DNA from 3 places in the Phytobacter sp. V91 genome. Region 2 is predicted to be linked to each of the others. Evidence: predicted binding sites of a transcription regulator. Region 2 holds the regulator's gene; each other region holds the start of a gene.
What was found. Region 2 encodes LexA, which represses DNA repair genes until DNA is damaged. Its sites were predicted from a motif close to TNCTGTATGTACATACAGNA; they were not measured.

Region 1 (10,798 bases), on a different contig from region 2:
TAACGTGCGGATGCTCCTGTCGCGATAATTAACGCATCGCAGGTATATTCACCGCTGTCGCCCGTCAGGCGGAAAGGACGATTCTGCAGATCAACCGTATTGATATGATCGAACAGAATTTGCGTCTCGAATTTTTCGGCATGTTCATGCATGCGCTCCATCAGCAGCGGCCCGGTCAGGTGGTTCGGATCCCCTGGCCAGTTTTCCACTTCGGTCGTGGTGGTGAGCTGACCGCCTTTCTCCATCCCGGTAATCAATACCGGTTCCAGATTGGCGCGTGCAGCATAGACCGCAGCGGTATAGCCCGCAGGGCCTGAACCCAGGATAAGCAGCTTACTGTGTTTGGCCGTACCCATGAAATCCTCATTTTTATTTGCAGACATGGCTCAGGATTGTAGGGAATTTGTGGGCGTAAAAAAAGAGTTCAGCGGTTTTGTTAACGATATGTGTAATAGATAAAGCCGATGATAAATTTCAAGCTAAGAATCGAAATATAACAATTTCTACTGAAAATTGGTCAGTTATAAGGTGATAACATGAGTATTCACTGAGCGTGATGATGAATATCTGGCATGTTGTACTAAAAAAAGATGTTTTGCTTTGACAATCCCCTGCGCATTTGCGAAAACATCAAAGGAAGAAAAAAGCAGTGTTTCGCGCGTGACGCAAATTCATGCATGCAAATACCAATTTTACCGGGCTAGTGAAATCTACGCATGGTGTGGACAGATGCCATTCGTGATGTCGATAGCTGCCGTCAGGCAACGGACTTCTTAATACTGACCCTGGGATTACGTCGTGTTAATTCAATAACACAGTGCACGTAAAGCGACGGGCAAAGACTCTGAACAGTGAAGTGCACAGGGTCAAGACAGGAGTAGGGAAGGAATACAGAGAGACAATAATAATGGTAGATAGCAAGAAGCGCCCTGGCAAAGATCTCGACCGCATTGATCGTAATATTCTGAACGAATTGCAAAAAGATGGGCGTATTTCCAACGTCGAGCTTTCTAAGCGAGTGGGACTTTCCCCAACGCCGTGCCTTGAGCGTGTGCGTCGACTGGAAAGACAGGGTTTTATTCAGGGCTACACAGCGCTGTTGAACCCGCATTATCTGGATGCATCACTTCTGGTTTTTGTTGAGATTACTCTGAATCGTGGCGCACCGGATGTGTTTGAGCAATTTAACTCCGCAGTACAAAAACTTGAAGAAATTCAAGAGTGTCATCTGGTATCAGGTGATTTCGACTACTTGTTGAAAACACGTGTGCCTGATATGTCTGCCTATCGTAAGTTGCTGGGGGAAACTCTGCTGCGACTGCCTGGCGTGAATGACACCCGTACTTATGTGGTGATGGAAGAAGTCAAACAGAGCAATCGTCTGGTTATCAAGACGCGCTAATACGGAACAGGTGCAAAATCGGCTTTTTTTGATTACACTCCTGTTAATCCATACAGCAACAGTGCCGGGGTTTCCCGGCGCTGTTGCCCGTTTTAGCTGGAGCGCCTTACTTGAGCCAGGAATACACAGAAGACAAAGACGTCACACTTACCAGGTTGAGCAGCGGGCGTCGACTCCTTGAGGCATTACTGATCCTCGTAGCCTTGTTTGCCCTCTGGTTGACGGCAGCACTTATCAGTTTTAATCCCTCCGATCCCAGTTGGTCACAAACGGCCTGGCATGAGCCTATCCATAATCTGGGGGGGCAACCAGGCGCATGGCTGGCTGATACCTTATTCTTTATTTTTGGCGTCATGGCCTACACCATTCCGCTGATCATTATCGGTGGCTGCTGGTTTGCTTATCGTCACCGGGCAAGTGAAGAATATATCGACTATTTTGCCGTCTCTTTACGGTTGATTGGGGCGCTTGCCTTGATCCTTACCTCCTGCGGTCTCGCCGCTATCAATGCTGATGATATCTGGTACTTCGCCTCTGGCGGGGTCATTGGCAGCCTGCTTAGCACCACGTTGCAACCCCTTCTGCGCAGCAGTGGAGGCACTATTGCGTTGCTTTGCGTCTGGGCGGCGGGGTTAACGCTATTTACCGGTTGGTCGTGGGTCACCATCGCAGAAAAAATTGGTAGCGTGATCTTAAGTATTCTGACCTTTGCCAGCAATCGTACCCGTCGGGATGATACCTGGGTCGATGAAGAAGAATACGAGGACGAAGATTATGAGGATGACGATGAATCCGCCAAAGCGCCTCACCAGTCACGTCGTGCTCGTATTATGCGTGGCGCGCTGGCACGGCGTAAGCGGATAGCTGAAAAGTTCAGCAATCCAATGGGACGTAAGACCGATGAGGCCTTGTTCTCCGGTAAGCGGATGGATGATGAAGAGAACGACGAGGTTGAATATTCTACCCGTGGTGTTCCGGCAGATGCTGATGACGTGCTCTTCTCCGGCAATAGCGCCATCCAGGCGCAAACAGATCCTTATGATCCCCTGCTCAGTGGATACCGGGTAACCGAGCCTCTGGCCGCTGCCGCTGCCGGGATGATCGCAGCGCAAAGCCATGCCGCGCCCTCTGCGCCTGTGGCCTATGCTGTGGAGCAAACGACGACATGGCAGCCGGAAACGCCGGAGCCATTGCCGCAATCCGCCGCCGTTGTCGGGCAAGTGCCGCTTTCTCACTATGTCGCGCCGGAGCAGGAAGGGGAGTGGCAGCCGCCTCAGCCGGTTGTGGCTGAGCCGGTGGAGTATCAGGCTTATCAACCTGAGCCGGAATATGTGGCACCTGAGCCGCTGATGGAGCCTGAACCTGAACCAGAGATGGCAGAGGTTAAACAGACGCGCCCTCCGCTGTATTATTTTGAAGAAGTGGAAGAGAAACGTGCTCGTGAGCGCGAACAACTTGCCGCCTGGTACCAGCCAGTCCCTGACCCTGTTCAGGAGCCCGTTCATCCGGTTGCGCCTGCGCCTTCTGTGAGTGCGCATGTGGTACCTGTTGCAGCGTCCGCTGTTGCGGCCAGCGTCCATGAAACATCCCCAGTGGATGGCGTCAGCCCTGTTTTCAGCCTTGCTGAAGGCGGTGCGCCGCGTCAGCAGGTCAAAGAGGGCATTGGTCCCCAACTGCCGCGTCCTAACCGGGTACGTGTGCCGACGCGTCGCGAGCTGGCCTCATACGGTATTAAATTGCCTTCCCAGCGAATGGCAGAGGAGCGCGCGCGCGCGGAACAGCGCCAGCATCATGAGCCGATGAGCGATGATGATGTTGAGATGCTGCACCAGCATGAGCTGGCGCAGCAGTTTGCCGCCAGCCAGCAGAATCGTTATGGCGAAGAGTATACCCACGACACGCCGTCAACGCCTGTTCCCCCGGCCCTGACGGAGGAGGAAGAAGCTGAAGTGGAACTGGCTCGCCAGTTTGCTTCCAGCCAGCAACAGCGTTATGCCGCAGACAGTTCTCTTCCGCCAGGGATGTTCTCGCTGGATGATTTTGAGTTTTCGCCGACCAAAGCGCTGGTCGATGACGGCCCGAGTGAACCGCTGTTCACACCGGGCGTGATGCCGGAGACAGAAGCCCAGTATGCGCCTGCGCGACCAGTCGCCGCGCCTGCTGCGCAGCCTGTTGCTCAGGTATCCACACCTGCGCCGAAAGAGAGCCTGATCCACCCGTTGCTGATGCGCAATGGCGACAGCCATCAATTGCAGAAACCCACCACGCCGCTGCCATCGCTGGATTTACTTACGCCGCCGCCTTCTGAAGTCGAACCGGTGGATACCTTTGCTTTGCAGCAAATGGCGCGTCTGGTTGAAGCCCGACTGGCCGATTTCCGCATTAAAGCCGACGTGGTGAACTACTCCCCAGGGCCTGTTATCACCCGTTTTGAATTAAACCTTGCGCCTGGGGTGAAAGCGGCGCGTATTTCCAACCTCTCCCGTGACCTTGCTCGTTCACTGTCGACCGTTGCCGTGCGCGTGGTGGAAGTTATCCCGGGCAAACCTTATGTCGGGCTGGAGTTGCCGAATAAGAAACGTCAGACCGTCTATCTGCGCGAAGTGCTGGACTGCGCAAAATTCCGCGAAAGCCCGTCGCCGTTAACCGTTGTGCTGGGCAAAGATATCGGTGGCGAGCCGGTGATTGCCGATCTGGCGAAAATGCCGCATCTGCTGGTGGCGGGTACAACCGGCTCCGGTAAGTCTGTTGGGGTGAATGCCATGATCCTCAGCATGCTGTACAAGGCACAGCCGGAAGACGTTAAGTTCATTATGATCGACCCGAAAATGCTGGAGTTGTCGGTTTATGAAGGCATCCCGCATCTGTTGACTGAAGTGGTCACTGATATGAAAGACGCGGCCAACGCCTTGCGCTGGAGCGTGAACGAAATGGAGCGTCGTTACAAACTGATGTCAGCGCTGGGTGTGCGTAACCTTGCGGGTTATAACGAGAAAATTGCTGAAGCGGCGAAAATGGGCCGCCCGATTCCGGACCCGTACTGGAAGCCGGGAGACAGTATGGATGCGGTGCATCCGGTACTGGAGAAACTGCCTTATATCGTGGTGCTGGTGGATGAATTTGCCGACCTGATGATGACCGTTGGCAAGAAAGTGGAAGAGCTGATTGCGCGTCTGGCCCAGAAGGCGCGTGCCGCGGGGATCCACCTTGTACTGGCGACGCAACGTCCTTCTGTCGACGTTATCACCGGTTTAATTAAAGCCAACATTCCAACCCGTATCGCCTTTACGGTTTCCAGTAAGATTGACTCGCGTACGATCCTCGACCAGTCCGGTGCGGAATCACTGCTTGGGATGGGTGACATGCTTTACTCTGCGACCAGTTCGAACAGTTCTCCGGTACGTGTCCATGGTGCCTTTGTGCGTGATCAGGAAGTCCATGCCGTGGTTCAGGACTGGAAAGCGCGTGGTCGCCCGCAATATATCGATGGCATCACCTCTGACAGTGACAGCGAAGGCGGTGGCGGCGGTTTTGACAGCGGCGAAGAGTTAGATCCGTTGTTCGATCAGGCGGTCAACTTTGTGACAGAAAAACGCAAAGCCTCTATCTCGGGCGTCCAGCGTCAGTTCCGCATCGGCTATAACCGTGCGGCGCGCATTATTGAGCAGATGGAAGCCCAGGGAATTGTTAGCGAACAGGGGCATAACGGTAACCGTGAAGTCCTGGCGCCGCCGCCGTTCGAATAAATGCAAAGATGGGTAAATCGGTAAAAATTAAGTCTTTTCTCCTGTCGCTCCGGGGCTGCGGCTTTTAGAGTGACAGGCAGGCTCTCCCATTTCGGGAGCGATGTATTTTAAGGAAAAATAATGAAAAAAATCGCGATGGCTTGTGTGTTAATTGGCAGCTTTATGGCCAGTAACGTATGGGCAGATGCCTCCAGCGACCTGAAAAGCCGCCTTGATAAAGTGAACAGCTTCCATGCCAGCTTTACCCAGAAAGTCACTGACGGTAGCGGCGCGGCGGTACAGGAAGGGCAAGGGGATCTGTGGGTAAAACGCCCAAGCCTGTTTAACTGGCATATGACCCAACCGGATGAAAGCGTGCTGGTTTCTGATGGTAAAACGCTGTGGTTCTATAATCCGTTTGTCGAGCAGGCTACGGCGACCTGGCTGAAAGATGCCACCGGCAACACCCCTTTTATGTTGATTGCGCGTAATCAGAGCAGCGACTGGCAGCAATACAACATCACCCAAAACGGTGATGATTTTGTCCTGACGCCGAAAACCGGCAGCGGTAACCTGAAACAGTTCACCATCAATGTGGGACGTGACGGCACCATCCATCAGTTCAGCGCCATTGAGCAGGATGACCAGAAAAGCAGCTATCAGCTTAAAGCGCAGCAAAACGGCAGCATTGATGCAGCAAAGTTCACCTTTACTCCGCCGAAGGGCGTAACGGTTGACGATCAACGTAAGTAAGAGGCATTCGTGGGCAACCTGTCGCTCGATTTTTCCGATAATGCGTTTCAACCCCTGGCCGCCCGCATGCGGCCAGAAAATTTAGCGCAGTATATTGGCCAGCAACATTTGCTGGCGCCGGGTAAGCCGCTGCCTCGTGCCATCGAAGCCGGGCATCTGCACTCTATGATTTTATGGGGGCCGCCGGGGACAGGAAAAACGACGCTGGCGGAAGTGATTGCCCGTTATGCCAGCGCAGATGTTGAACGTATCTCCGCTGTCACCTCCGGCGTCAAAGAGATCCGCGAAGCCATTGAACGGGCACGGCAGAATCGTAATGCCGGAAGGCGAACGATTCTGTTTGTGGATGAGGTCCATCGCTTTAACAAAAGCCAGCAGGATGCCTTTCTACCGCACATTGAAGATGGCACCATCACCTTTATTGGTGCCACCACGGAAAACCCTTCCTTTGAACTCAACTCGGCATTGCTCTCGCGTGCCCGCGTCTATTTGCTCAAATCTTTGACCACCGAAGATATTGAGCAGGTCCTGAGCCAGGCGATGGAAGATAAAGCTCGTGGCTACGGCGGCCAGGATATTGTGCTGCCTGTTGAAACGCGCAGCGCTATCGCTGAACTGGTCAACGGTGATGCCCGTCGGGCATTGAATACTCTGGAAATGATGGCCGATATGGCCGAACTGGATAATTCCGGCAAACGCGTGCTGCAAAAAGCATTGCTGACCGAAATTGCCGGTGAGCGTAGCGCGCGCTTTGATAACAAAGGCGACCGTTTTTACGATTTGATTTCGGCGCTGCATAAATCAGTACGTGGAAGCGCACCCGATGCCGCTTTGTACTGGTATGCCCGCATTATCAGCGCAGGCGGGGATCCGTTGTACGTTGCCCGCCGCTGCCTGGCGATTGCATCTGAGGATGTCGGCAATGCGGATCCGCGCGCCATGCAGGTGGCTATTTCCGCCTGGGACTGCTTTACCCGCGTTGGCCCGGCAGAAGGGGAGCGCGCCATTGCGCAGGCCATCGTCTATCTTGCCTGTGCGCCGAAAAGTAACGCAGTCTATACCGCTTTTAAAGCCGCGATGGCGGATGCCCGTGAGCGTCCGGATTACGATGTGCCGGTGCATCTACGCAACGCGCCCACTAAGTTGATGAAAGAGATGGGCTACGGTCAGGAGTATCGCTACGCCCATGATGAACCCAATGCCTATGCGGCTGGCGAAGTCTTTTTCCCCGAGGAAATGGCGCAAACACGCTATTATTATCCGACAAATCGGGGGCTGGAAGGAAAGATTGGCGAAAAGCTCGCCTGGCTGGCCGAACAGGATCATAAAAGCCCCATAAAACGCTACCGTTGAGAGTGTCCTTGCGGTAATGTTGTCGTTCGATCTCTGTGGCCGCAGGCTGTGGTCACTTTCTCATTATTTCAATTCGATAAGCACAGGATAAGCATGCTCGATCCCAATCTGCTGCGTACCGAGCCAGACGCAGTTGCAGAAAAACTGGCACGCCGGGGTTTTAAGCTGGATGTAGATAAGTTACGCGCGCTCGAAGAGCGTCGTAAGGTCTTGCAGGTCAACACTGAAAATTTGCAGGCAGAACGTAACTCGCGATCGAAATCCATCGGCCAGGCAAAAGCACGCGGGGAAGATATCGAGCCATTACGCCTGGAAGTGAACAAACTGGGTGAAGATCTGGATGCGGCGAAAGCCGAGCTGGAAACACTGCTGGCTGAAATCCGCGAAATCGCGCTGGCTATCCCCAATACGCCGGACGACAGCGTCCCGGTTGGCAAAGACGAAAATGACAACGTTGAAGTAAAACGCTGGGGCACCCCACGTCAGTTCGACTTTGAAGTCCGCGACCATATCACGCTGGGCGAAATGCATGCCGGGCTGGATTTTGCCGCTGCCGTTAAGCTGACCGGTTCCCGCTTTGTGGTGATGAAGGGGCAGATTGCGCATCTGCATCGTGCCCTGGCGCAGTTCATGATTGATCTGCACACGGAGCAGCATGGTTACAGCGAAACCTACGTTCCCTATCTGGTAAACCATGACACGTTGTACGGCACAGGGCAGTTACCGAAATTCGCCGGTGACCTTTTCCATACTCGTCCGCTGGATGAAGAAGCCGATAGCAGCAACTATGCGCTGATCCCGACCGCTGAGGTGCCGCTGACCAACCTCGTGCGTGATGAAATCATCGACGAAGATGACCTGCCAATTAAACTGACGGCGCACTCTCCGTGCTTCCGTTCTGAAGCGGGTTCCTACGGCCGCGATACCCGTGGTCTGATCCGTATGCACCAGTTCGACAAAGTTGAAATGGTGCAGATTGTTCGCCCGGAAGAATCGATGGCGGCGCTGGAAGAGATGACAGGGCACGCTGAAAAAGTACTGGAACTGCTGGGTCTGCCGTACCGTCGTATGGCTCTGTGCACCGGTGACATGGGCTTTGGCGCCTGTAAAACCTTCGATCTTGAAGTGTGGGTTCCTGCGCAAAATACCTATCGCGAAATCTCTTCCTGTTCGAACGTCTGGGACTTCCAGGCGCGTCGTATGCAGGCGCGTTGCCGTAGCAAATCAGACAAGAAAACCCGTCTGGTTCATACCCTCAACGGTTCTGGCCTGGCAGTTGGCCGCACCCTGGTTGCGGTGCTGGAAAACTATCAACAAGCCGACGGTCGTATCGAGATCCCGGAAGTTCTGCGTCCGTATATGCGCGGCGTCGAGTTTATCGGCTAAGTTTCACTTCTGTCCATATCAAGCGCCTGCGGGCGCTTTTTTTTTGTTCGCGTTGACCCCCGGCAATAAACCATCACAATATTTCGTTAATAATCCCTGCTGCAATTCAGGATAAAAAACTAAAAATTTCGGAATTTGTCATATCTGTATCTGCTTGACGATTCCGGTTTATTCCTATCTGTGAGCAAAGAGAGTCTTTATGGAATCGAAAAACTCTGATGGTCTGCTGGAGGCGGAAGTTACCCGGCGTGGGCTGGTTAAAACCGGCGTAATGGGTGGTCTCGCGCTGGCGAGCAGCGCCTTTACCCTTCCTTTTTCACGCAATCTCTGTGCGGCTGACCCCTTATCGGCAGCATCATCTGAACGCGTTGTCTGGAGTGCCTGCACCGTTAACTGTGGTAGCCGTTGTCCGCTGCGTATGCATGTACAGGATGGCGAAATCAGGTACGTTGAAACGGATAATAGCGGGGACGATAGCTACGACGGATTGCACCAGGTCCGGGCTTGTCTGCGCGGACGTTCAATGCGTCGCCGGGTCTATAATCCCGATCGGTTGAAATATCCTATGAAACGGGTGGGCAAACGCGGCGAAGGTAAATTTGAGCGCATTAGCTGGGAAGAGGCCTACGATCATATTGCCAACAATATGAAGCGCCTGATTAAAGATTATGGTAACGAATCCATCTATCTGAATTACGGAACCGGTACGCTGGGCGGCACGATGACCGTTGCTAACTGCCCAAATAAGACTCTGATCGCCCGGTTGATGAATTGCTGCGGCGGTTATCTGAATTTTTACGGCGACTATTCTTCTGCACAAATTACGGCGGGGCTCAATTATACCTATGGCGGTTGGGCCGACGGCAACAGTCCGTCCGATATTGAAAACAGTCAGCTGGTGGTGATGTTCGGCAATAACCCCGCTGAAACACGTATGAGCGGTGGTGGCGTCGTTTATCACCTTGAGCAGGCCCGGCAGAAATCAAACGCGCGGATGATAATCATTGATCCTCGGTACACGGATACGGGGGCAGGGCGCGAAGATGAGTGGATACCAATTCGCCCTGGCACCGATGCAGCCCTGGTTTCGGCGCTGGCGTGGGTGATGATTGACGAAAATCTGGTTGATCGGGCGTTTCTTGACAAATACTGCGTCGGTTTTGATGAAAGCACCATGCCTGCGGGTGCGCCAGCAAATGGTCACTACAAAGCGTACATTATGGGGCAGGGTAATGATGGTATCGCCAAAACCCCGCAATGGGCAGCGGCAATTACCGGGATCCCCGCTGCCAGAATCGTGCAACTGGCGCGAGAAATCGCGGGCGCAAAACCGGCCTTTATTTGCCAGGGCTGGGGTCCGCAACGTCATGCTAACGGTGAGTTGACCTCGCGTGCAATTGCGATGCTGCCCATTCTTACTGGCAACGTCGGTATTAACGGGGGAAACTCGGGCGCACGTGAAAGCACCTATGAAATGCCCTATGAATTTATGCCAATACCGGATAATCCAGTACAGGCTGGTATTTCGATGTTTATGTGGACTGATGCGATTGAACGTGGCCCGGAAATGACTGCGACACGTGATGGCGTTCAGGGGAAAGATAAGCTTGATGTGCCCATTAAAATGATCTGGAACTATGCCGGGAACTGTCTTATCAATCAGCATTCGCAGATCAACCGTACCCATAAGATTTTACAGGATGATAAAAAGTGCGAGCTGATAGTGGTGATCGATTGCCATATGACTTCCTCGGCAATGTATGCCGATATTTTGTTGCCGGACTGTACCACTTCCGAACAGATGGATATCGCGCATTCGGATTCTTGTGGAAATATGGGATACGTTATTTTTGCCGGGCAAGCGATCAAGCCGCGCTTTGAATGCAAAACCATCTATGAAATGACCAGCGAAGTGGCAAAGCGGATGGGCGTTGAGCAGGCGTTCACTGAAGGGCGTACCCAGGAAGAATGGCTGCGGCATATTCATGAACAGTCCCGTCAGGCTATTCCCGATCTGCCGTCATTTGAGGCCTTCCGCCGACAGGGAATCTTCAAACAGCGTGACCCTGAAGGGCATCATGTTGCTTACAAAGCGTTCCGTGACGATCCCGCAGGTAATCCACTCACAACCCCGTCCGGGAAAATTGAGATTTATTCAAGCGAGCTGGCTAACATTGCC
Region 2 (10,798 bases):
GGTGCCGGTTTTCGGATCCAGCAGACGGCCAGTACGTGAACGCCCGCCTTCCACAAAGTATTCGACGGAATAACCACGCTGGAACAGCTCACCCAGGTATTCACGGAACACGGTCGAATAGAGTTTGTTGCCTTTAAAGGAACGGCGGATAAAGAACGCCCCCAGGCGGCGGAAAATCGGCCCGGCGGGCCAGAAGTTCAGGTTAATACCGGCAGCGATATGCGGCGGTACCAGCCCCTGGTGATAAAGCACATAGGAGAGCAGCAGATAGTCCATGTGACTGCGGTGGCAGGGCACATAGACAATTTCATGGCCGTCGTGGGCGAGCTGGCGCACGCGCTCAGCGTTGTGCACGTTAATGCCCTGATACAGACGGTTCCAGGTGAAGCTTAAAATTCGGTCAGAGAGACGAATCATCTCATAGGAGAAGTTCGCCGCAATCTCTTCCATCAGGGCGACCGCGTTTTGCTGGGCCTTATCATGGGAGATTTTTTTGCTGCGGGCTTCGTCTTCCACCGCGCGGGCAATCGCTTTGGAGGCCAGCAGCTTGTTAAACAGATCCTGGCGTGCCGGCAGACGCGGACCGACCGCAGCCAGACGCTGGCGGGCGAAGTGCATACGCGCCACACGTGCCAGTTTTTGGGCGATAATTTTATCCGTGCCGTGCTCAGTCGCCATCCTGCGCAGCGATACCGGCGGCGAGAAACGGACAAAGCTGTCGCGACCAAGCCAGGAGATGGCAAAGAACTTCTGGATGCCGTTGAGCATCCGCAGCGGTGGATTCACTTCGCCTTTTTCGCGCCCCGGTGAGCGACCAAACATCATCGATACCGGTACCATTTGCACATCCAGATCGGGATGGCTACGGTGCAGATCGAGATAGTCGTGGAACAGCTTGATCGACTCTTCTTTTGGCGTGTACCAGGTAAATACCCGTGGCCCGCCATGAATGAAGATGTAACGCGGCAGTTCCACGCCGTCGATCTCAAGCGGTTGCAGCGGATCGGGCAGGTCATGTGCCAGACATTGAGCGCGTAACGTGAGCAAGTCGGCCTTCGAGTTGTACGGTAAAACGTACATAATAGGACGTGACGTATCGAGCCCCAGCTCCTGAGCGGGTTCTGCCGGGATCGACTTGCTTTTTACCAATACGCTTAATGGTAAATTAAGTAACTTGTAGTAAATTCGTGGCCAGCCGGACATAAACGATGTAAAGCCTCTGGTTAATAATGCCATTGCGTCGCAAGAATATCAGAAAGCGCGCACAAATTCTTTTGTACCTCTATAACCTTACATAGAGATTGATGTTCAATACATAATTCAATTCATAAAAAGGTTCTTTTAATGGCCAATAATACCACTGGTGTTACCCGCATCATCAAAGCGGCCGGTTATTCATGGAAAGGCGTCCGCGCCGCCTGGATAAACGAAGCTGCCTTTCGCCAGGAAGCCATCGCGGTCATTCTGGCAATTATTATCGCCTGTTTCCTTGATGTCGATGTCATCACTCGCGTATTGCTGATTGGTTCAGTGGTACTGGTGATGGTCGTTGAAATTCTCAATAGCGCCATTGAAGCGGTAGTGGATCGTATTGGCTCCGAGTTTCATGAGTTGTCCGGACGGGCGAAAGATATGGGCTCCGCGGCGGTACTGATGACCATTCTGCTGGCGCTCTTCACCTGGATTTCGCTGCTGTGGGGACATTTTCGCTGACAGATCCGGAATTGCGCTAACTGCTGGTTTTTTGCGTAATTTTGGTTTCAAAATCGCCTTTAGCTGTATATACTCACAGCATAACTGTATATACACCCAGGGGGCGGAATGAAAGCATTAACGGCCAGGCAGCAAGAGGTGTTCGATCTCATTCGCGATCGAATCAACCAAACGGGTATGCCGCCGACACGTGCGGAGATCGCACAACAGTTGGGGTTCCGTTCCCCAAACGCTGCTGAAGAGCATCTGAAAGCACTGGCGCGCAAAGGCGTGCTGGAGATTGTTTCCGGTGCTTCTCGCGGCATCCGTCTGCTGATTGAAGAAGAAGAGGACGCCGGTTTGCCTCTGATTGGGCGCGTCGCGGCAGGTGAACCCCTGCTGGCGCAGCAGCATATCGAAGGTCACTATCAGGTGGATGCCTCCCTCTTCAAGCCAAATGCTGATTTCCTGCTGCGGGTAAGCGGCATGTCGATGAAAGACATCGGCATTATGGATGGCGACCTGCTGGCCGTGCATAAAACCCAGGACGTGCGTAATGGTCAGGTGGTGGTGGCGCGTATTGACGACGAAGTCACCGTGAAGCGTTTGAAAAAACAGGGCAATACCGTTCATCTCCTGCCGGAAAACAGCGAGTTTTCGCCGATCGTGGTCAATCTGCGCGAGCAGAACTTCACCATCGAAGGTCTGGCCGTTGGCGTTATCCGCAATGGTGAATGGCTGTAACTCTTCGCACAAAACCGTGGCGATACACCCTGTTGCCACGTTTTTCCTTTCCTGATGGCCTCTCCTGCCGGCGGATACATCCCTGATTACCAGTCCCCTCATCTTCATCTCTCCATCATGCTTATAATTCTCTCTTTGATGGTTAAACATTCCGAATAAATCCACCGTTGCGTTATCACTGACTACCCTTATTAGCACGTTCAGCATTTTCAGAACGTAACGAGCCACAATGATTCGTTATTTACACTGAACGATGAGGACATGATGATGAATAAAGACGAAATAGGCGGTAACTGGAAGCAGTTAAAAGGTAAAGCGAAAGAGCAGTGGGGCAAGCTCACCGACGATGACATGACGGTGGTCGAAGGTAAACGCGATCAGCTGGTGGGGAAAATCCAGCAACGTTATGGATACGCGAAAGAGCAGGCGGAAAAAGAGGTCGTTGACTGGGAAAAACGCCACGATTACCACTGGTAGACCTTATTAACACCTCGCTTTATGGCTCTTTCATAAGAACTGTTTAAGATTGTCACGCGGCGGATGAGGCAGTGATTTAAGATAAAGTGACGCTGCGTGACTATCCCGACAGGGTGCTAAATACGCTGGTGCAGTTCTGCAACAGAATTCCCGCTGGCGGTGCAAATAAATAAGGTTTTTTTATTTTTCAAATTAAATCATAGAGATAATATAACTCATTCTTATTTTATAAGCCGTTTTACCCCACTTTTCTCTGATTTCAGAACTGGTATGTATCTTGCCTGTTAAATAGTGACATTTTATTTAACAGGGACAATGCCATGCTGAAGAAAAACTTATTGTTGCGTAAAGGCCACCTCGCTATCGCTGTCAGCGGGGCTTTGGCGCTGTTTACCTCTTTGCAGTCCCAGGCTTCAACGCTGCGCATCGCGATGACTGCCGCAGATATCCCACTGACGCTCGGTCAGCCCGACCAGGGCTATGAAGGAAACCGCTTTACCGGCATCCCGCTGTATGACGCCCTTGTCGAATGGGATCTGTCTCAGGGTGAAAAGCCGAGCGGCCTGGTGCCGGGCCTGGCGACTGAGTGGCATGTTGATCCGCAAAACCAGAGTCGCTGGATTTTTACCCTGCGTCCTGGGGTGAAGTTTCATGACGGTTCTGAAGTGAATGCCGATGCGATTGTCTGGAACGTCGATAAAGTGCTTAACAAAGCCGCACCGCAGTACGCGCCGGGTCAGATCGGCAACACGCTCTCCCGGATGCCGACCCTGACCGGTGCCGAGAAAATTGACGATCATACCGTCGTACTGACCACCTCCGAACCGGATGCGCTGCTGCCGTACAACATTACCAACCTGTTTATCGTCTCGCCGACGGCCTGGCAAAAAATGTATGACGCGGTTCCGGCCAGCACCGGCGATACCGCCGCACGCAGCAAGCTGGCATGGACGGAGTTTGCCGCTCATGCGGTGGGCAGCGGTCCGTTTAAAATGGAAAAACTGGTTCCCCGCCAGCAGCTTATCCTCGATAAAAACCCCGATTACTGGAACAAAGATCGTATTCCCCGGGTGGATAAAGTGGTGCTGATCCCGCTGCCGGAGGCCAATGCCCGTACTGCGGCCCTGCTCTCAAAACAGGTGGACTGGATTGAAGCTCCGGCCCCGGACGCCGTCGATCAAATTAAAGCCCAGGGTTTTAAAATCTATGCCAATACCCAGCCGCACCTGTGGCCGTGGCAGTTCTCCTTTGAGGAAGGTTCGCCCTGGAAAGACATTCGTGTGCGCAAGGCCGCCAACCTGTGCCTTAACCGCGCTGAGCTTAAAAGCTATCTCGGCGGTTATATGACCGAAGCCACCGGCGTCTACGAGGCGGACAGCCCCTGGCACGGCAAACCTGGTTTCCAGGTCAAATACGACCCGGACACGGCGCGTAAGCTGATGACCGAAGCCGGGTTCAGCGACAGTAAACCGCTGCATGTGACGGTAGCGACTTCAGCATCCGGCTCCGGGCAGATGCAGCCATTGCCGATGAACGAGTACATCCAGCAGAGCCTGAAAAGCTGCTTCTTTAACGTCGATATCAAAGTCAACGAATGGAACACCCTGTTCACCAACTGGCGTCTTGGGGCGAAAGATCCTTCGGCGAAAGGGATCGACGCGATCAACGTCAGCGCGGCGGTGAATGACCCCTACTTCGGCATGATCCGTTTCTCGACCGCTAAAGCCTTCCCGCCGGTGGCCACCAACTGGGGTTATTTCTCAACGCCGGAAACCGAAAAGCTGGCGACGGCGGTGAAACACGCGTTTACCCCGGCAGAAATGGATAAAGCGGCCGGTGAACTGCATGCCGCCCTGGTAGACCAGGTGCCGTTCCTGTTTGTCGCCCATGACGTTGGGCCACGCGCGATATCGCCTGCGGTAACGGGTGTTGTGCAACCGCAAAGCTGGTTTATCGACCTGAGTCTGGTGAGCAAGAAAGAGTAACAGTAACGGGAGCAAGAGATGATCAATACGCTGCTATATCGCATCCTGCTGGCCGTCCCCACTATGCTCGGCGTGGCGGTTATCTGTTTTATGCTGGTGCAGATAGCGCCTGGCGATCCGCTGGTGTCGGTGATGCCGCCGGACGCGTCGGAAGCGCTGCGCCAGACCTTAATGCAGGCTTACGGCTTTGACAAACCGCTGCCGTTACAGTTCGTCCACTGGCTGTGGCGGGCGTTGCATGGCGATTTAGGTATGTCGGTCGCCACCGGACGCCCGGTGATTGGCGAAGTGATGACGGCGGTCACTTACTCCCTGCGGCTGGCGCTGCTGGCGACCGTTATCGGCTTTGTGCTGGGGAGTCTGTTCGGCTTTGTTGCCGGCTACTTTCGTAACAGCATTATTGACCGTCTGGCATCGGTGTTGTCGGTCTTTGGCGTCAGCGTGCCGCACTACTGGCTGGGTATGCTGCTGGTTATCGTCTTTAGCGTCAAATTCGCGCTGTTACCCGCCACCGGCGGCGGGCCGATTGGCGAGGTGGGCTGGCAGTGGGACTGGGCGCATATGCAGTTTATGTTGCTGCCCGCCTTTACGCTGTCGGTGATCCCGACCGGCATTATCGCCCGCACCGTGCGTTCGCAGGTGGCCGATATTCTTAGCCAGGAGTTTATCGTTGGCCTGCGCGCTCGCGGGCTTAACGAATCGCGGATCTTTATGCACGTGGTGAAAAACGCGGCTCCTACTGCGCTGGCGGTCATGGGGTTGCAGGTGGGCTACCTGATGGGCGGCTCGATTCTGGTGGAGACGGTGTTCTCATGGCCTGGCACCGGCCTGTTGCTGAATACCGCCATTTTCCAGCGCGACCTGCCGCTGTTGCAGGGCACCATCTGGGTACTGGCGCTGTTCTTTGTGCTGCTTAATCTGCTGGTGGATATCCTGCAAACCAGTCTCGACCCGCGAATTAAGAGGAGCTGACGATGGTGGATACCGTGACAACCAAAGGCATTCCTGTTTCCTGCGCGCCGGGCGCCAGGCAAGGCTACTGGCGTGGCGTGCTGCACCGTTTGCTGCGTGACCCGGGTGGCGTGTTCGTCGGAGCCATTATCCTGTTTTTGCTGGTTCTGGCCGTGTTTGGCCCCTGGCTGATTGTAAAAGACCCTTATCAGACCTCGATGTTTTTACGCCTCAAACCGATAGGCACTGACGGCTTCCCGCTGGGTTCTGATGAGCTTGGGCGCGATATGCTTTCCCGCCTGATCCTTGGCACCCGCCTGTCGCTGTTTATGGGGATTGTTCCGGTGGTCTTCGCCTTCTTTATCGGCGGAGCCATTGGCATTGTCGCGGGTTATGCAGGCGGCAAAACCAACACCATTATTATGCGCACCGTGGACGTGTTCTACGCTTTCCCCTCGGTGTTACTGGCGATAGCCCTCTCAGGTGCGCTGGGCGCGGGCATTGGGAATGCGCTGCTGTCATTGACGCTGGTCTTTGTTCCGCAGGTGGCGCGTATTGCGGAAAGCGTCACCGCTCAGGTGCGGCATATGGACTATATCGATGCCGCCAGGGCTACCGGGGCCAGCGCCTTTACCATTATTCGCGTTCAGGTGCTGGGTAATGTTCTCGGGCCGATTTTCGTCTTCTCCACCGGGCTGATTTCGGTGTGTATGATCCTGGCGTCCGGACTCTCTTTTCTCGGCCTTGGGGTACGCCCGCCGGAGCCGGAGTGGGGACTGATGCTCAATACTCTGCGCACGGCGATTTACACCCAGCCATGGGTTGCCGCTTTGCCTGGCCTGATGATTTTTATCACCTCCATTTCGTTCAATATCCTCGCGGACCGCCTGCGCACGGCAATGGCGATTAAGGAGTAAACGATGCAACCCTTTATCAATATCGACCTTGGCGGACCCGCTCAGCCGCTGCTGACCATCAACAATCTGCGCAAATACTTTTCTGCCGGCGGCAGAAAAGCGCGAGAAGTGGTGCAGGCGGTGGACGATGTCAGCTTTACGGTGCAAAAAGGTGAAACTCTCGGTGTCGTGGGGGAATCGGGCTGCGGTAAATCCACCACCGCGCGATTGCTGATGCAACTGCTTAAGCAGGACAGCGGCGAACTTATCTTTGATGGTCAGGAGGTCGGTTCCTCGCGCCTGCCGATGAAAGAGTATCGCCGCCAGGTACAGATGGTGTTTCAGGACAGTTACGCCTCGCTTAACCCGCGTATGACCATGGAAGAGAGTATTGCGTTCGGCCAGAGGGTGCATGGCGTCAGCGCCAAAGAGGCCAGCGAATATGCCCGTTTTTTACTGGCGCATGTTGGCCTCGAACCGGGGCGCTTTGCCCACCGTTATCCTCATGCTCTCTCCGGCGGGCAGCGCCAGCGCGTGAATATCGCCCGGGCGCTGGCGATGAAACCGCGACTGGTGATTCTGGACGAAGCCGTCTCGGCGCTGGATAAATCAGTTGAAGCCCAGGTGTTGCAGCTGTTGCAGGAGCTGAAACGCACCCTTGAACTGACCTATGTGTTTATCAGCCATGATCTGCACGTGGTGCGCTGGCTGTCAGACAGAATACTGGTGATGTATCTCGGTGAAGTGGTGGAGATAGGGCCAGCAGAACAGCTGTTTACCGCCTCTGCTCACCCTTATACCCGTGCGCTGTTAAGTTCGATGCCGTCGATGGATCCGCATAACCGGACGCTAACTTCGCCGCTTAGTGGCGATCCGCCGAGCCCGATATCGCCGCCCTCCGGCTGTCGGTTCCACACCCGTTGCCCCCATGCCAGAGCGGTTTGCGCCCAGCTTAAGCCGAAGCTTGAAAGCGTTGGCGAGGGGCATCAAAGCGCCTGCCTGATGGCACAACCTGCATCGCCCTGGCATCAAAACATCGCCGTTCAGGAGGTGAGTCATGTCGCATGAAGCTTATGTCCATATCCGCGACCTGCGGGTTGAATTTCGCCGTGACGGGCAGACGGTCAATGCAGTCAATGGCGTCTCTTTTGATGTGCAAAAAGGCGAAGTCATGGCGCTGATCGGCGAATCTGGCTCCGGGAAAAGCGTCACTCTGCGTGCGCTGATGCGTCTGCATCCCCCCAAAAGCAGCGTGCTCAGCGGTACGCTACGGGTAGGAGAGGAAGAGGTGCTGACCATGAGCGCGTCGAAGCTGCGGCAATATCGCGGCGCGCGCTGTGCGATGATTTTTCAGGAACCGCTGCTGGCGTTCGATCCGGTCTACACCGTCGGACAGCAGATTGTGGAAGGTCTGCGTCGCCACGAAGGGCTGTCGCGTCAGGCCGCGCGGGAGCGGGCGCTGGAGGCGTTGCGTCAGGTGCGCATCCCCAGCCCGGAACGACGGCTGGATGCTTATCCGCACGAGATGTCCGGGGGGATGCGCCAGCGGGCGATGATTGCCCTCGCGCTGTCGTGTAACCCGCAGCTGTTGCTGGCGGATGAACCCACCACTGCCCTCGATGCGACGGTGCAAATTCAGATCCTGATCCTGCTGCGCGAGCAGCAAAAGCAGCGTGACCTGTCGATTATCTTCGTAACCCACGACATTGGCGCGGCGGTGGAGATTGCTGACCGGGTGGCGGTGATGTACGCCGGGCGTATCGTCGAAGAGGCCTCGATAGAGGACATCTTATACCGTCCCCGTCATCCCTATACCCAGGTGCTGCTGGGAAGTCGCCCGAAAGAGGGGCTGAAAAAGGGGGATGCGTTGCACTGCATTCCCGGTTCGCCACCGGATCTGTCCCGCCTTCCGGCAGGCTGCGCTTTTGCTGACCGCTGTCCCCATGCGCAATCTGCCTGTACGCAAAGTCAGCCGACGACCGAACAGGTGGGCGTTCGTCATGTGGTGAGCTGCCATCGCTGGCGGGAACTGAGTTCCGCCGTTGAAAACCAGGCCCTTTACGCCTGAAGCAAAGAGGAGAGCAATATGCAGGATGACCTTCGTGCCTTTATGCCTTATCCGGTACAGCCGGTGGTACATGCCTTAAGTGGCCCGTTAAGCGGCATGACCTTTGCGGTCAAAGATTTGTTCGATGTGGCGGGCTACCCGACCGGCGGCGGTAACCCGCATCTGCTGGCACTCTCCGGGATAAAAAATCGCACTGCGCCAGTGGTGCAAAAACTGCTGGATAACGGGGCGCGCTTTATCGGCAAAACCCACACCAGTGAGCTGGCCTACTCGATGAGCGGACAAAATATTCATTACGGCACTCCGCGCAACGGTAGCGCGCCGAATCACATTCCCGGCGGCTCCTCATCAGGGTCGGCGTCGGCGGTGTCGAACGATGCCTGTGATTTTGCCCTCGGCACCGATACGGGCGGCTCAGTGCGTACTCCCGCCAGCTATTGCGGGTTATACGGGCTGCGCCCCACGCACGGTCGCATTTCCCTTGAGGGCTGTCAGCCGCTGTGCGCCACCATGGACACCTGCGGTTTCTTCGCCCGAACTCCGGAGGTTTTCAGTGCGGTTGCCGGTTGCCTGCTGAGCGATGAACGACCGGACATCTCACGCGCCCGGCTGGTCAGTCATGAGGGGCTGTTTTCCCGCCTGCCTGCACGTAGCCAGCAGGCGTTGATGCCGGTTCAGCAGCGGCTGGGGCAGTTTTTTGGCGCGATAACGCCGCTGAAAGCGCCGCTACCGGAGATTGATGAGATTTATCTCGCCTTCCGCCAGATACAGGGCTACGAGGCCTGGCAGGCGCAGGGCGAAACCATTGAGCGTTATGGTCTGCAACTGGGGCCGGACGTTAGCGAGCGGTTTTTATGGGGTAAAGCCGTCACCCGCGCGCAGTTCGAGGCCGCTTGTCAGCAGCGTGACCGCTATACCGCCTGGTGGGATGAGCAACTGGGCGACGCGATATTGGTGCTGCCGACCGTCCCCGATGGCGCTCCGCTGCTGACGGCCCAGCCCGAAGAGATTGAGAAGGTACGTCGTCTTTCCCACGATCTGTTGCTGATTTCGGTTATGACCCAACGCCCGCAGGTCACGTTGCCCGTCGCCCGGGTTGGCGGTCTGCCGCTGGGGATTTCATTTTTAGGGCCACGCGGTAGCGATCGTCTGCTGGTTGAGATGGCCAGCGCTTTTATGCAAGGAGACCAAAATGAGCAGTGATGTCCTTTCTACCCCGATAACAGAAACTCAGCTTTACCGTATTAACGGCGAACGTTTGTGGGATTCGTTGATGACGCTGGCGGAAATCGGCGCAACGGCGAAAGGCGGCTGCTGCCGTCTGACGCTGACCGATCTGGATCGTCAGGGGCGGGATCTGGTGATTGGCTGGGGACAAGCGGCCGGAATGAGCGTCACCGTCGATAAAATCGGCAACGTGTTTATGCGTCGGGAAGGGCTTAATCCTGCGCTTCCGCCGATCGTCTCCGGCAGCCATATCGATACCCAGCCGACCGGAGGCAAATTTGATGGCAACTACGGGGTACTGGCGGCGCTGGAAGTGGTGCGCACGCTGAACGACCTTGGTATCGAAACGGAAGCGCCCATCGAAGTGGTGTTCTGGACCAACGAAGAGGGCTCGCGCTTTGTCCCGGTGATGATGGGCTCCGGCGTCTTTGCGGGCGTGCTCCCGTTAGAAACGGTATACGCCGCGCAGGATGTGGAAGGCAAAACCGTGGGGGAGGAGCTGGCGCGCATTGGTTATGTCGGCGACCAGACCCCAGGCGATCATCCGATAGGCGCCTATTTTGAAGCGCATATTGAGCAGGGGCCGATTCTGGAAGATGAAGAGAAGGTCATCGGCATCGTGCAGGGCGTGCTGGGGATTCGCTGGTATGACTGCGTGGTGACCGGGCAGGAGTCCCACGCCGGACCGACGCCGATGCGCCTGCGTCAGGATGCGTTACAGGTCGCGACGCGCATTATGCAGGAAGTGGTCTCCATTG
Region 3 (10,798 bases), on a different contig from region 2:
TGGCTGAACTGACCCGACAGGGCCAGGAGATCATCGCAGGCAACTTCCGCGCCCTGGAAATCTGGAGCGCCGTCGCCGTTGTCTATCTGATCATTACGTTGGTACTGAGCTTTGTTCTGCGCCGCCTTGAAAGAAGGATGAAAATCCTGTGATTGAATTTAAAAACGTTTCCAAGCACTTCGGGCAAACCCAGGTGCTGCACAATATCGACCTGAACATTACTCAGGGTGAAGTCGTGGTAATTATCGGCCCCTCTGGCTCCGGTAAGTCCACATTGCTGCGCTGCATCAATAAGCTGGAAGAGATTACCAGCGGCGAGCTTATCGTTGATGGACTGAAGGTCAACGATCCAAAGGTAGACGAGCGACTTATCCGCCAGGAAGCCGGTATGGTGTTCCAGCAATTCTATCTGTTCCCACACCTGACAGCCCTTGAGAACGTGATGTTCGGCCCGCTGCGGGTGCGTGGAACGAAGAAAAATGAGGCTGAGAAGCTGGCGAAAGATTTGCTGGCGAAAGTCGGCCTTGCCGAACGTGCTCACCACTATCCGTCGGAGCTCTCTGGTGGACAGCAACAGCGCGTGGCGATTGCCCGTGCGCTGGCAGTGAAGCCGAAAATGATGCTGTTCGATGAGCCGACCTCGGCGCTCGACCCGGAACTGCGCCATGAAGTACTGAAAGTGATGCAGGATCTGGCCGAAGAAGGGATGACCATGGTCATCGTTACTCATGAAATTGGTTTTGCCGAGAAGGTCGCTTCCCGTCTGATCTTTATCGACAAAGGCCGCATTGCTGAAGACGGCAATCCGCAAACCCTGATTGAAAATCCGCCGAGCCAGCGTCTGCAAGAGTTCCTGCAACACGTCTCCTGATTTTCAGTATGGCGAAAAGTAGTCTGCAAGCCGGGTCCGCCCGGCTTTCTTACGCCAGAATGTTCCCAAATTCTCCCCTCCTCCGCTTGCCATCTATACTTATCATTTTGCTACTGTTTTTCATCGGAGGACGCTGTGCCGTGGATCCTGCTGCTGCTTGTTACGCTCTTTTGCGCCCCCGTACAGGCTGTCGCCATTCCGGGTGTGACTACGGGTACTGCGAGTTCAACAACACCCGCTGCCACCCCTGAACCGAACGTCGAGCAAAAGAAAGCGGCTTATGCGGCGCTGGCCGATGTACTTGAGAATGAGCAGTCCCGTCAGGAACTGATTGACCAGCTACGAAGCGCGGCCACCACGCCTCCTCAGGAACCCGCTCCGGTACTGACCCCGCCTGCCATTGTCGAACAGAAAACGGTTCTGGAGAACGTCACCGAAGTCAGCGCCAGATACGGCGAGGCCTTTTCCTCACGCTTTGCTCAGCTTTATCGCAATATCACCGGCTCGCCGCATAAGACCTTTAACCCACAAACCTTCTCCACGGCGGCGACGTACTTTTTACTGCTGGCGGCGCTGGTGTTTGCATTCTGGATGCTGGTTCGCCTGAGCGTATTCCCGCTGTACCGGAAAATGGGGAACTGGGGACGGCATAAAAATCGCGATCGCAGCAACTGGCTTCAGCTTCCCTCGATGATCATCGGCGCGTTTATTATTGATCTGCTGTTGCTTACGCTGACCCTCTTCGTCGGCCAGCTACTCAGTGCGAATCTTAACGCCTCGAATCGCACCATCGCTTTTCAGCAAAGCCTGTTTCTCAATGCCTTTGCCCTGATCGAATTTTCAAAGCTATCCTCCGGCTGGTGTTTTGCCCCCGCATCCCCGATTTGCGTCCGTTTCGTATTCAGGACGACACTGCCCGTTACTGGCACACGCGCCTGAGCGCGTTAAGCAGCCTGATTGGCTACGGGCTGCTGGTCGCAGTGCCGATTATTTCCAACCAGGTGAATGTGCAGGTTGGCGCGCTGTCGAATGTGGCCATTATGCTGTGCATCACCGTCTGGGCGCTGTACCTGATCTTCCATAATAAGAAGGTTATCCAGCAAAATCTGACGACCCTCGCCGATCGTTCGCTGGCGTTCTTTAGTCTTTTTATTCGCGCCTTCGCTCTGGTATGGCACTGGCTGGCCAGCGCGTATTTTATCGTTCTGTTCTTCTTTTCCCTGTTTGATCCCGGCAACAGCCTCAAATTTATGATGGGTGCCTCAGTAAGCAGCCTGGCTATCCTGAGCATTGCCGCTTTCCTCTCCGGTATGTTGTCACGCTGGATCAATAAAACCATTACCCTGTCGCCTGAAACCCAGCGCAACTATCCGGAGCTGCAAAAACGGCTAAACGGCTGGCTCTCCACCTCACTGAAGGTGGCGCGGATCCTGGTGGTGTGTACTACCGTGCTACTGCTGCTCAATGCCTGGGGGCTGTTTGATTTCTGGTACTGGTTAACCTACGGCGCGGGAGAAAAAGCGGTGGATATACTGATCCGCATTGCGCTTATCCTCTTCTTCTCTGCGGTCGGCTGGACGGTGCTGGCAAGCATTATAGAAAACCGGCTGGCGCTGGATATTCACGGTCGTCCGCTGCCCAGTGCGCGAACCCGCACGTTGCTTACGCTGTTCCGTAACGCGCTGGCGGTCATTATCAGTACCATCACCATCATGATTGTACTGTCGGAAATTGGCGTCAATATTGCGCCTCTGCTGGCGGGGGCCGGTGCGCTGGGGCTGGCTATCTCTTTTGGTTCACAAACCCTGGTCAAAGATATTATCACCGGTGTTTTCATTCAGTTTGAAAATGGGATGAATACCGGCGACCTGGTCACCATCGGCCCGTTAACCGGCACCGTTGAGCGGATGTCGATTCGTTCAGTGGGCGTACGCCAGGACACCGGGGCGTATCACATCATTCCCTGGTCTTCGATAACCACCTTCGCAAACTTTGTGCGGGGTATAGGCTCGGTGGTCGCCAATTACGATATCGATCGTCATGAAGATGCGGATAAAGCCAAAAAAGCGCTGGAGGATGCGGTAGCGGAACTGATGGAAATGGAAGATATTCGCGGGCTGGTCATTGGCGAGCCGACGTTCGCCGGGATAGTTGGGCTAACCAATACGGCTTTTACCATTCGGGTGACCTTCACCACGCTGCCGCTTAAGCAATGGACAGTCCGCTTTGCTCTCGACAGCATGGTGAAAAAACACTTTGATCTGGCGGATGTTCGCCCACCGGTGCAGACCTGGCAGATTTTGCCCACACCCGCGACCCCAGCCAGGGCAACATTACCGCCGCCTCCGGCTGAGCCAACGCTTTGAAACTTAGCCTTTGAAACGCGTGTTCGCCCAACGTTTACGCTGGGCTTCATCCATAAAGGTCCAGGCAATAAAGCGGCTCTGTTTCTGGCCTTGCGCCATCTCTTTTTTGACTACTTTCACCGCTCCTGCCTCGGTTAAGGCCCGGTAGAGCAACGGCAGATTATCTCCACGGGAAACCAGCGAACTGAACCACAGAACCTGGCGGGCAAACTGTTTGCTTTCATCAATCATTTTGCTGATAAACGCCACTTCGCCCCCTTCGCACCACAGCTCCTGCTGCTGACCACCAAAGTTGGCCTCGCTGTCTTTCCCCAGCCCCAGATTGCGGCGTTTACGTTCCCCGCCTTCTGCTGCCGATTCCGCGCTACTGTGGAACGGTGGGTTACACAGGGTCGCGTCAAAAAATTCATTCTTATGAATAATGCCCGGCAGAATCAGCGACGCATCTTTCTGGCGACGCAGGCGAATGGCGCGGGTCAGCCCTGGATTAGCATTAACAATCGCCAGTGCGCTGGCCAGTGCGTCATTGTTCACTTCGCTGCCGGTAAAGCGCCAGCCGTACTCATGCACGCCAATCAGCGGATAGATACAGTTCGCACCGGTTCCGACGTCCAGCACGCTGGCCTGGGTTGGCACCCTGCCTTCATTACTTTCTGCCAGCAAGTCTGCCAGATGATGCACGTAATCCGCGCGCCCCGGCACCGGCGGGCAGAGAAAACCTTCGGGAATATCCCATTCAGTAACACCGTAAAAATGCGCCAGCAGCGCTTTATTCAGCACTTTGACCGCACGCGGATCGGCAAAGTTTACCGTGGCGTCACCCGCCGGGTTGGTAGTGATAAATTCACGCAACGAGGGGGTTTTGGCGCACAGGGCGTCGAGATCGTAGCGGCTGTGGTGGCGGTTGCGTGGGTGCAACCCCGGCTTTTGGGCATTCATGGCATTCTCCTGTTGGCAGCGGCGTAAGATACCCGTTGACGGCGGCAGGGTAAATAAGTGAGGCTAAAGAAACTCACTTCCCCCATGGACTCGTCATGTATTTTTACCAACCGACCCAGGGTCATGGCCTGCCGCATGACCCTCTCAACGCGATTATCGGCCCTCGCCCCATCGGCTGGATTTCATCATTAAACGGCAACGGTCAGCAAAATCTTGCCCCTTATAGCTTTTTTAACTGCTTTAATTACCGCCCGCCGATTATTGGCTTTGCCAGCAGCGGCTGGAAAGATAGCGTGCGTAATATTTGTGAGACCAAAGAGTTTGTCTGGAATCTGACGACCCGCACGCTTGCTGAGCGGATGAATGAAACTTCGGCGTCACTGGAGCCCGGTGAGGATGAGTTCGCCTTTGGCGGCCTGACGCCGCTTGCCAGCCGCATCGTTCAGGCTCCACGGGTAGCTGAAAGCCCGGTGCACTTCGAATGTCGCCTGTCTCAGTGTATTCAACTGACCAGCGCCGGGGGTGAAGCGCTTAATAGCTGGCTGGTGCTGGGAGAAGTTGTTGCCGTTCATATTGATGAGTCTCTGCTGGAAAACGGGATTTATCAGACGGCAAAAGCGCAACCGGTGCTCCGGGCCGGCGGCCCCACCGCCTATTACACCATCAGCGAAGCGCAGCGTTTCGATTTGCGCCGCCCGGATGACCGCTAATCCCGGCCTCAACCACTGTCACCCGCCCGCACTGGTTGCGGGCTTTTTCATCTTCACAAACCACAGTAGAAAAACTTACACAAAAATACAAAATCAGGATATAACGTCAGTAATTAGCAAACATTCCAGTTTCACTGACTGTTCTTTACCTTAAAATCCAGCGTAAGCGGTTTCGTTTCAGCGCACAATTATGGCAATAAAAAGTAGCAATCTGTGCCCAGCAAAACGTACGCAACTGACCTGAGGGTCACTTCAGCGATTTCTGCCAATAAATATCAATAATTTCATTGAGTTATTTATTGTTCAATTTTTTTAAACGAGGTCGTCAATTCTCTTAGATTTTCTCACTCGCAAAAAACAGTGATACTTATCACATCGACGGAACATCGTCTCCCTGACAGAATAACCTGCGAGAAATTAACTATGAAAACCATCAAATATGCTGTAGCTGCTATTGCCCTGTCCACCCTGTCCTTTGGCGCTTTCGCTGCACAGGCCGTTAACCCGGCCCAGGCACAGAGCATGAATAAAGTGGGTGTGGTTTCTGCTGAAGGCGCAACAACGCTGGACGGTCTGGAAGCACAGCTGGCTGACAAAGCGGCAGCAGCAGGCGCAACCGGCTACAGCATTACCTCCGCTAACAGTAATAACAAACTGAGCGGCACTGCGGTTATCTATAAATAACCCACACTGATTCACCCCGTAGACTTACCCTCTGACGGATGCTCCACCCCTCATTGACACTGTTGTTGTTACCCTTTTTGGCCCGTCCAGTGATGAGACGGGCTTTTTTTTGCCTGTTATTCAGAAACTTTGTCTGACACGCGCAAGCCCTTCGTCCAGCGTTTCACACTCACCGGTTGCCACCAGACAGCACGCCATCTGGATTTTCAATGACTCAGGCACCGGCTCACTGCCGCCCAGACAGCGTTCAATCCAGCGCGCGGTAATTTCGGCATCTTTGCCGGCGGGCAGCACGCTCTCCGCCAGCTCAGGCTGACGTTCAACCAGCACCCGGGAACCACCGGCATCAATCAGGTTAATCTGCGGGCAGCGCTGCGGGTTCGCATACACTTCCCCTTCGGTGCCATGCATCAGCAGACCACGCCCCGCGATATCAGCAAAAAACTTGCCGACACGGCTAAGGTACTCAGGATGGGAAACACTGGAGAGGCACAACGCCGCCCCTTGTTCAAAAGGGGTCGCCAGCTTCGCCAGAGTATGGGCGCTGTTGCGTACCCCCATCACCCAACGTAGCGAAAGCTGTTTTTCCAGCGGCGGGCAAAGCGCACTGACGGGAATAAACACCGGCTGATGACCTTCAAGCTTTGCCTGAGCCTGGCCCGCATGATGCGTGGCCTCAATGCCGAGCAGGGTGAAAATGGTTTCGCTGACCACCCTGGTCGGATCGACGCTCACCCCGTGCACCACCACCGGAAAGCCCAGTTTATTGAGCAGAATAGCCAGCAGCGGCGTGAGGTTTGCCTGTTTACGCGCCCCGTTGTAGGTAGGAATAACAATCGGCATGGGCTTTGCCACTGGCGGCGTCAGACGCATGGTCTGCTGCTGCATAGCCTCGTAGAAGCCGAGCATCTCGGCTTCACCCTCCCCCTTGATACGCAGGGCCAGCAAAATGCCGCCCAGTTCAAGATCCGGGACATCACCCGCGAGCATACGGGAATACAAGCCCCGGGCGGTGTCAAAATCCAGATCCCGGGCATGGTTCTTTCCCCGGCCAATCTCTTTTATGATTTTGCGGTAATCCATTAACACTCCTCACTGACTGACTTTTCAGCTGCGCTTACGGCGGCTTTGCTTCGGTTTCTTCACTATAACGTCTGGCACATCGGGTTGGGAAATAGGAAACACGGGTAGCGCATTGAGCAGCCTTTTGCCGTAGCTTTTACTCAGTAAGCGATTGTCATAAATGACGACTTCGCCGTGGCAGCTGTGGCTGCGGATCAGGCGGCCGACCTGCTGAATAAGGGTAAAGGAGGCGCTGGGTAAACTTTGCACTTCAAAGGGGTAACGGTTGAGGCTTTTAAGCCATTCGCCTTCGGTGACCACCACCGGGCTGTCGATCGGCGGAAACGCGATTTTATGAATATGCACCTGGGTCAGATAGTCGCCTTTCAGATCCAGCCCTTCCGCAAAGGACTGCAAACCGACCAGTACGCTGCGCTCACCGCCATCGATGCGCTTGCGGTGCAGCTCCACAAGCTGGTAACGGGGCTGATCCCCTTGCACCAGCAGCAACAGCCGTAAATCCGTCACATAAGTCAGAAAGAGTTGCATCGCACGCTGGCTGGCAAACAGCACCAGCATTCCCGGATGCGCCTTGCTCTCCACCTGCTCACGGAAATACGCCGCCATTTCCGCCAGATGGGCGGCTTCATTATCGATAAGCGGCGCATGGCGCATTTTGGGGATCACAATTCTGCCCTGTTCGACGTGATTAAAGGGCGAATCCAGCGCCACAAAGCGATCGCCCGCTTTTTCTTTCAGGCCGCTCATCTCCTGCAGGCGCGAAAAGCTGTTGAGGGAACGTAAGGTGGCAGAGGTCACCACAATGTGCGGTACGCTACGCCATAGCAGTTTTTCCAGTTGATCGCTGACGCGGATCCCCACGCAATGGAAAAACAGCTGCATCTGCCCGTCACGAAACTCACGGGTTGCCCATTTTGATACCGGAGCGCCTGAAGCCTGGGCCATGGAGGCGAGTCGCCAGAGCTTACTCTGAGACTCAAACATCCCCAGCGCCCGGTTCATCTGCAACAGTACCCGATGCAGACGCACAATATCGTGGCTGCCGGTTTTCTCGCTAAGATCGTTGAGAAACAGCTCTGCCAGCCCGCGGAACATCTCGGTAAGCTTTGCCAGCCGCTGGCAGATCTCCATCACCTCCTGCGGAAGCTCGCCCATCGTAAAGCGATGTTCCGCCTCCTGGGCCGCAGGCAGATAGAGATTAAGAATGTTATTCAGCGAGGCGATAAGTTCGTACAGCTCTTCACTGTGGGCGTTAAACCGCTCCGGCGTTGCCAGAGGAGGCGTGGTTTTCGGCCGGAACTGCTCAAGGCAGGTCGCCACCAGCTTGCTGAACAAATCAAGTTGCAGGCGAAACCAGGGCGCGCTGATTTCAGCGCTCATCTCCAGCGCATCCCGCGCGACATCCGGCAGGTGATGGCCTTCGTCCAGCACCAGCAGGAGGTTTTTTGGATCCGGCAGCACGGATTCGCTTTCCAGGGCGGCCATCACCAGCGCATGGTTCGCCACCACCACCTCCACTTCCTGGATCTCGCGACGGGCAACAAAAAACGGGCATTCCCGGTAATAGTGGCAGTTGCGGTTGAGGCAGCTGGCTTTATCCGTGCTCAGGCGACGCCAGAGGTCATCGCTGATTGCGTGGCTGTTATGATCGCGCAGGCCATCCCAGCGGTAGCTATCAAGCTCGCCTTTAAGCTTTGTGCACAGCGCCTGCTCTTCCTGATTGTTTGCCGTCAGTTCATCTTCCAGAAATGCCAGCAGATCCTGCTGCGTGGGATCTGAGCTCGACAGCGCCGTCAGATTACGCGGACAGACATAGCGCCCCCGGCCAAACGCGGCAGTAAAGCGCAGGTCGGGGATAATTTTGCGCAGCAGCGGCAGGTCTTTGCTGAAGATCTGATCCTGGAGCGCCACGTTGGCGGTACTGACCACCAGCGTTTTTTGCTCTTCACGGGCAATGGCAATGCCGGGGATCAAATAAGAGAGAGTTTTGCCGACCCCGGTAGGCGCTTCAATCGCCAGATGCCGCCCTTCATCCCCGGCAAGGGTTTTCGCCACATCGGCAATCATCTGCCGTTGCGGTGCGCGGGGAATAAAATCCGGGATCTGTTGTTGCAACGCCTTATACCAGGCGGCAATTTGCGCTCTGAGCGCAGCGGTGAGGGCCATCGGCAAACCTGAAATACTGTATAAACAGCCACCATTGTGGCATTTTTCACGTTTCAGGGGTAATGCTTTTTCCCATTATGGAAAGCGGCGCGTAAAAATGGAGCCCGCAGGCTCCCGGTCATTTTACTTCAGCTGCGGCCAGTACTCTTTATTGGCCTCAATCAACGCATCCAGCACCCGGCGGGCCTTTTTCGCATCAATAATGGTGCGGTTGAGCGTCAGCGCCTGTAACGCTTTGGTGTAAGAGCCTTCAAACCAGGCTTCCACCGTCAGGCGTTCATAGGCAAACTGCTGCTCGATCATCCCTTTGTAGAAGGTGGGAATTTTACCGACGCCATAAGGACGTGGGCCGTTGCTGCCGACTTCCGCCGTTAGCTCCACCATCACATCGTCATCGAGGTTTTCCACCAGCCCATTGTTCGGCACCATGACGATAAATTTCATTTTCAGATTGAAGGCGATGGCTTCCGCCAGCTCGACAATCATGTCGCCATGGGCATCGTTGTGCACCACGTGTACATTGCGCGTTGTGCCTTCAGCAACCGCCGTACGACATTCATCAAACACCCGCTTTTCGCGACCATTGATGACTTCGTTGGCGCGGGTAAAGTTCGGATCCAGTTTGGAAAACTTATACTCCGGATAGAGATAATATTGCAGATAGGTGTTGGGCAAATAGTCCGGGAAGTCGCGCAGCATATCCGCGACCGCCGCGTATGTATCAAGCCAGGACTGGTCGCGCTGCTCGGCATCCGCCGGTATAAAGCCATTTTTCGCAATGTACGCTTTCAGCTCAGGCGCTAAATCATGGCCATTTTCATCATACAGATGGGTAAACCAGCCGAAGTGGTTAAGACCGAAATAAACCGGGTCGAAGGTTGCCGGATCGCGTTTTAATAACCGGCCATACGAGCGCAGCAAATTCACCGGTTGATCGCAGATATTGAGGATACGGTCATCGTCCGGGAAACGTTTATTCAGCGCATCGGCCACGATGGCCGCCGGGTTGGTGTAGTTGAGGATCCACGCGCGCGGTGAACGTGCTCGTACTTTTTCCACCAACGCAATCATGTCGCGAATAGATCGCATACCGTAGGCAAAGCCACCTGCGCCGCAGGTTTCCTGACCAATGACCCCAAGACTAAGCGGAATTTTTTCATCTTTCTCGCGCATCGCATAGCCGCCGGTACGCATCTGGCAGAAGATGAAGTCCATATCGCTGAATGCGATGTCTTCATCGCCGGTGTAGACAAATTCCAGCCCGGGATATTCTTCGCGGAAGAGCACTTTGGCATATTCACCAATCACCGCCTGGCGTTCTTCATTCACATCAAACATCACCAGTTTGTTTAATGGCAGACGCTCTTTGAGTTTGCAGAGTGCTTTTAATAATCCCGGTGTCCATGTGGAACCGCCACCGACTAATACAATATTAAATTTTTTCATATCATCTGTTCTCTTATTGCGGCTGTTGAACAAGTAAATGTTGTTTTACGGCACTGGCAATACTTTCAACCTGTGGGCCGTAAATAACCTGAATATCGTTCTCAGTGGCGCGAACAAAGCCGCTGGCACCACTTTGTTTGAGCTTGTTCTCATCCACTTTATGCATATCGCTGATTTTTACCCGCAGACGGGTAAAGCAGCAGTCCACGTTCTGGATATTCTCGCGACCGCCGAGTCCGGCAATAATTTGCGCCGTGGCAGCATCGCCTTCCATTATTTGTCCACCCGCATGGCTGACCTGTTTGTCGTCTTCCCGGCCGGGGGTTCTGGCATTGGTGCGCAGAATGATCCATTTAAACGCGAAGTAATAAACCGGCGCCCAGATACAGCCGAGCAACAAATTAAACCACCACTGGGTTTTCGCCCCGCCCAGCACACCGAAGACAATAAAGTCGATCAGTCCACCCTGAATATTACCGATCATCACCTGCAATAATTGCGCGCAGGCAAAAGAGAGACCGGTCATAACGGCA

Region 1: ACSZO4_RS06980 (DNA translocase FtsK 4TM domain-containing protein) is a predicted target of LexA. The motif match lies at 1,441-1,460, and genes of this name have one in related genera.
Region 3: dinG (ATP-dependent DNA helicase DinG) is a predicted target of LexA. The motif match lies at 8,834-8,853, and genes of this name have one in related genera.

The regions. Positions count from the first base shown of each region.
Region 1 covers NZ_CBFFRJ010000023.1:37,392-48,189, reverse strand. Annotated here, with positions in the region: gene trxB (thioredoxin-disulfide reductase) at 1-356, opposite strand, end outside; gene lrp (leucine-responsive transcriptional regulator Lrp) at 908-1,402, shown strand; gene ACSZO4_RS06980 (DNA translocase FtsK 4TM domain-containing protein) at 1,513-5,148, shown strand; gene lolA (outer membrane lipoprotein chaperone LolA) at 5,269-5,880, shown strand; gene rarA (replication-associated recombination protein RarA) at 5,890-7,233, shown strand; gene serS (serine--tRNA ligase) at 7,327-8,619, shown strand; gene dmsA (dimethylsulfoxide reductase subunit A) at 8,819-10,798, shown strand, end outside.
Region 2 covers NZ_CBFFRJ010000008.1:55,572-66,369, reverse strand. Annotated here, with positions in the region: gene plsB (glycerol-3-phosphate 1-O-acyltransferase PlsB) at 1-1,203, opposite strand, end outside; gene ACSZO4_RS03060 (diacylglycerol kinase) at 1,345-1,713, shown strand; gene lexA (transcriptional repressor LexA) at 1,822-2,436, shown strand; gene ACSZO4_RS03050 (CsbD family protein) at 2,704-2,913, shown strand; gene ACSZO4_RS03045 (ABC transporter substrate-binding protein) at 3,234-4,898, shown strand; gene ACSZO4_RS03040 (ABC transporter permease) at 4,917-5,870, shown strand; gene ACSZO4_RS03035 (ABC transporter permease) at 5,873-6,766, shown strand; gene ACSZO4_RS03030 (ABC transporter ATP-binding protein) at 6,770-7,813, shown strand; gene ACSZO4_RS03025 (ABC transporter ATP-binding protein) at 7,803-8,813, shown strand; gene ACSZO4_RS03020 (amidase) at 8,832-10,016, shown strand; gene ACSZO4_RS03015 (Zn-dependent hydrolase) at 10,006-10,798, shown strand, end outside.
Region 3 covers NZ_CBFFRJ010000036.1:9,162-19,959, reverse strand. Annotated here, with positions in the region: gene glnP (glutamine ABC transporter permease GlnP) at 1-152, shown strand, start outside; gene glnQ (glutamine ABC transporter ATP-binding protein GlnQ) at 149-871, shown strand; partial or broken gene ybiO (mechanosensitive channel protein) at 1,007-3,237, shown strand; gene rlmF (23S rRNA (adenine(1618)-N(6))-methyltransferase RlmF) at 3,241-4,176, opposite strand; gene ACSZO4_RS09555 (flavin reductase family protein) at 4,272-4,886, shown strand; gene ybiJ (DUF1471 family protein YbiJ) at 5,310-5,570, shown strand; gene ybiB (DNA-binding protein YbiB) at 5,691-6,653, opposite strand; gene dinG (ATP-dependent DNA helicase DinG) at 6,678-8,819, opposite strand; gene ACSZO4_RS09535 (6-phospho-alpha-glucosidase) at 8,943-10,265, opposite strand; gene ACSZO4_RS09530 (PTS transporter subunit EIIC) at 10,279-10,798, opposite strand, start outside.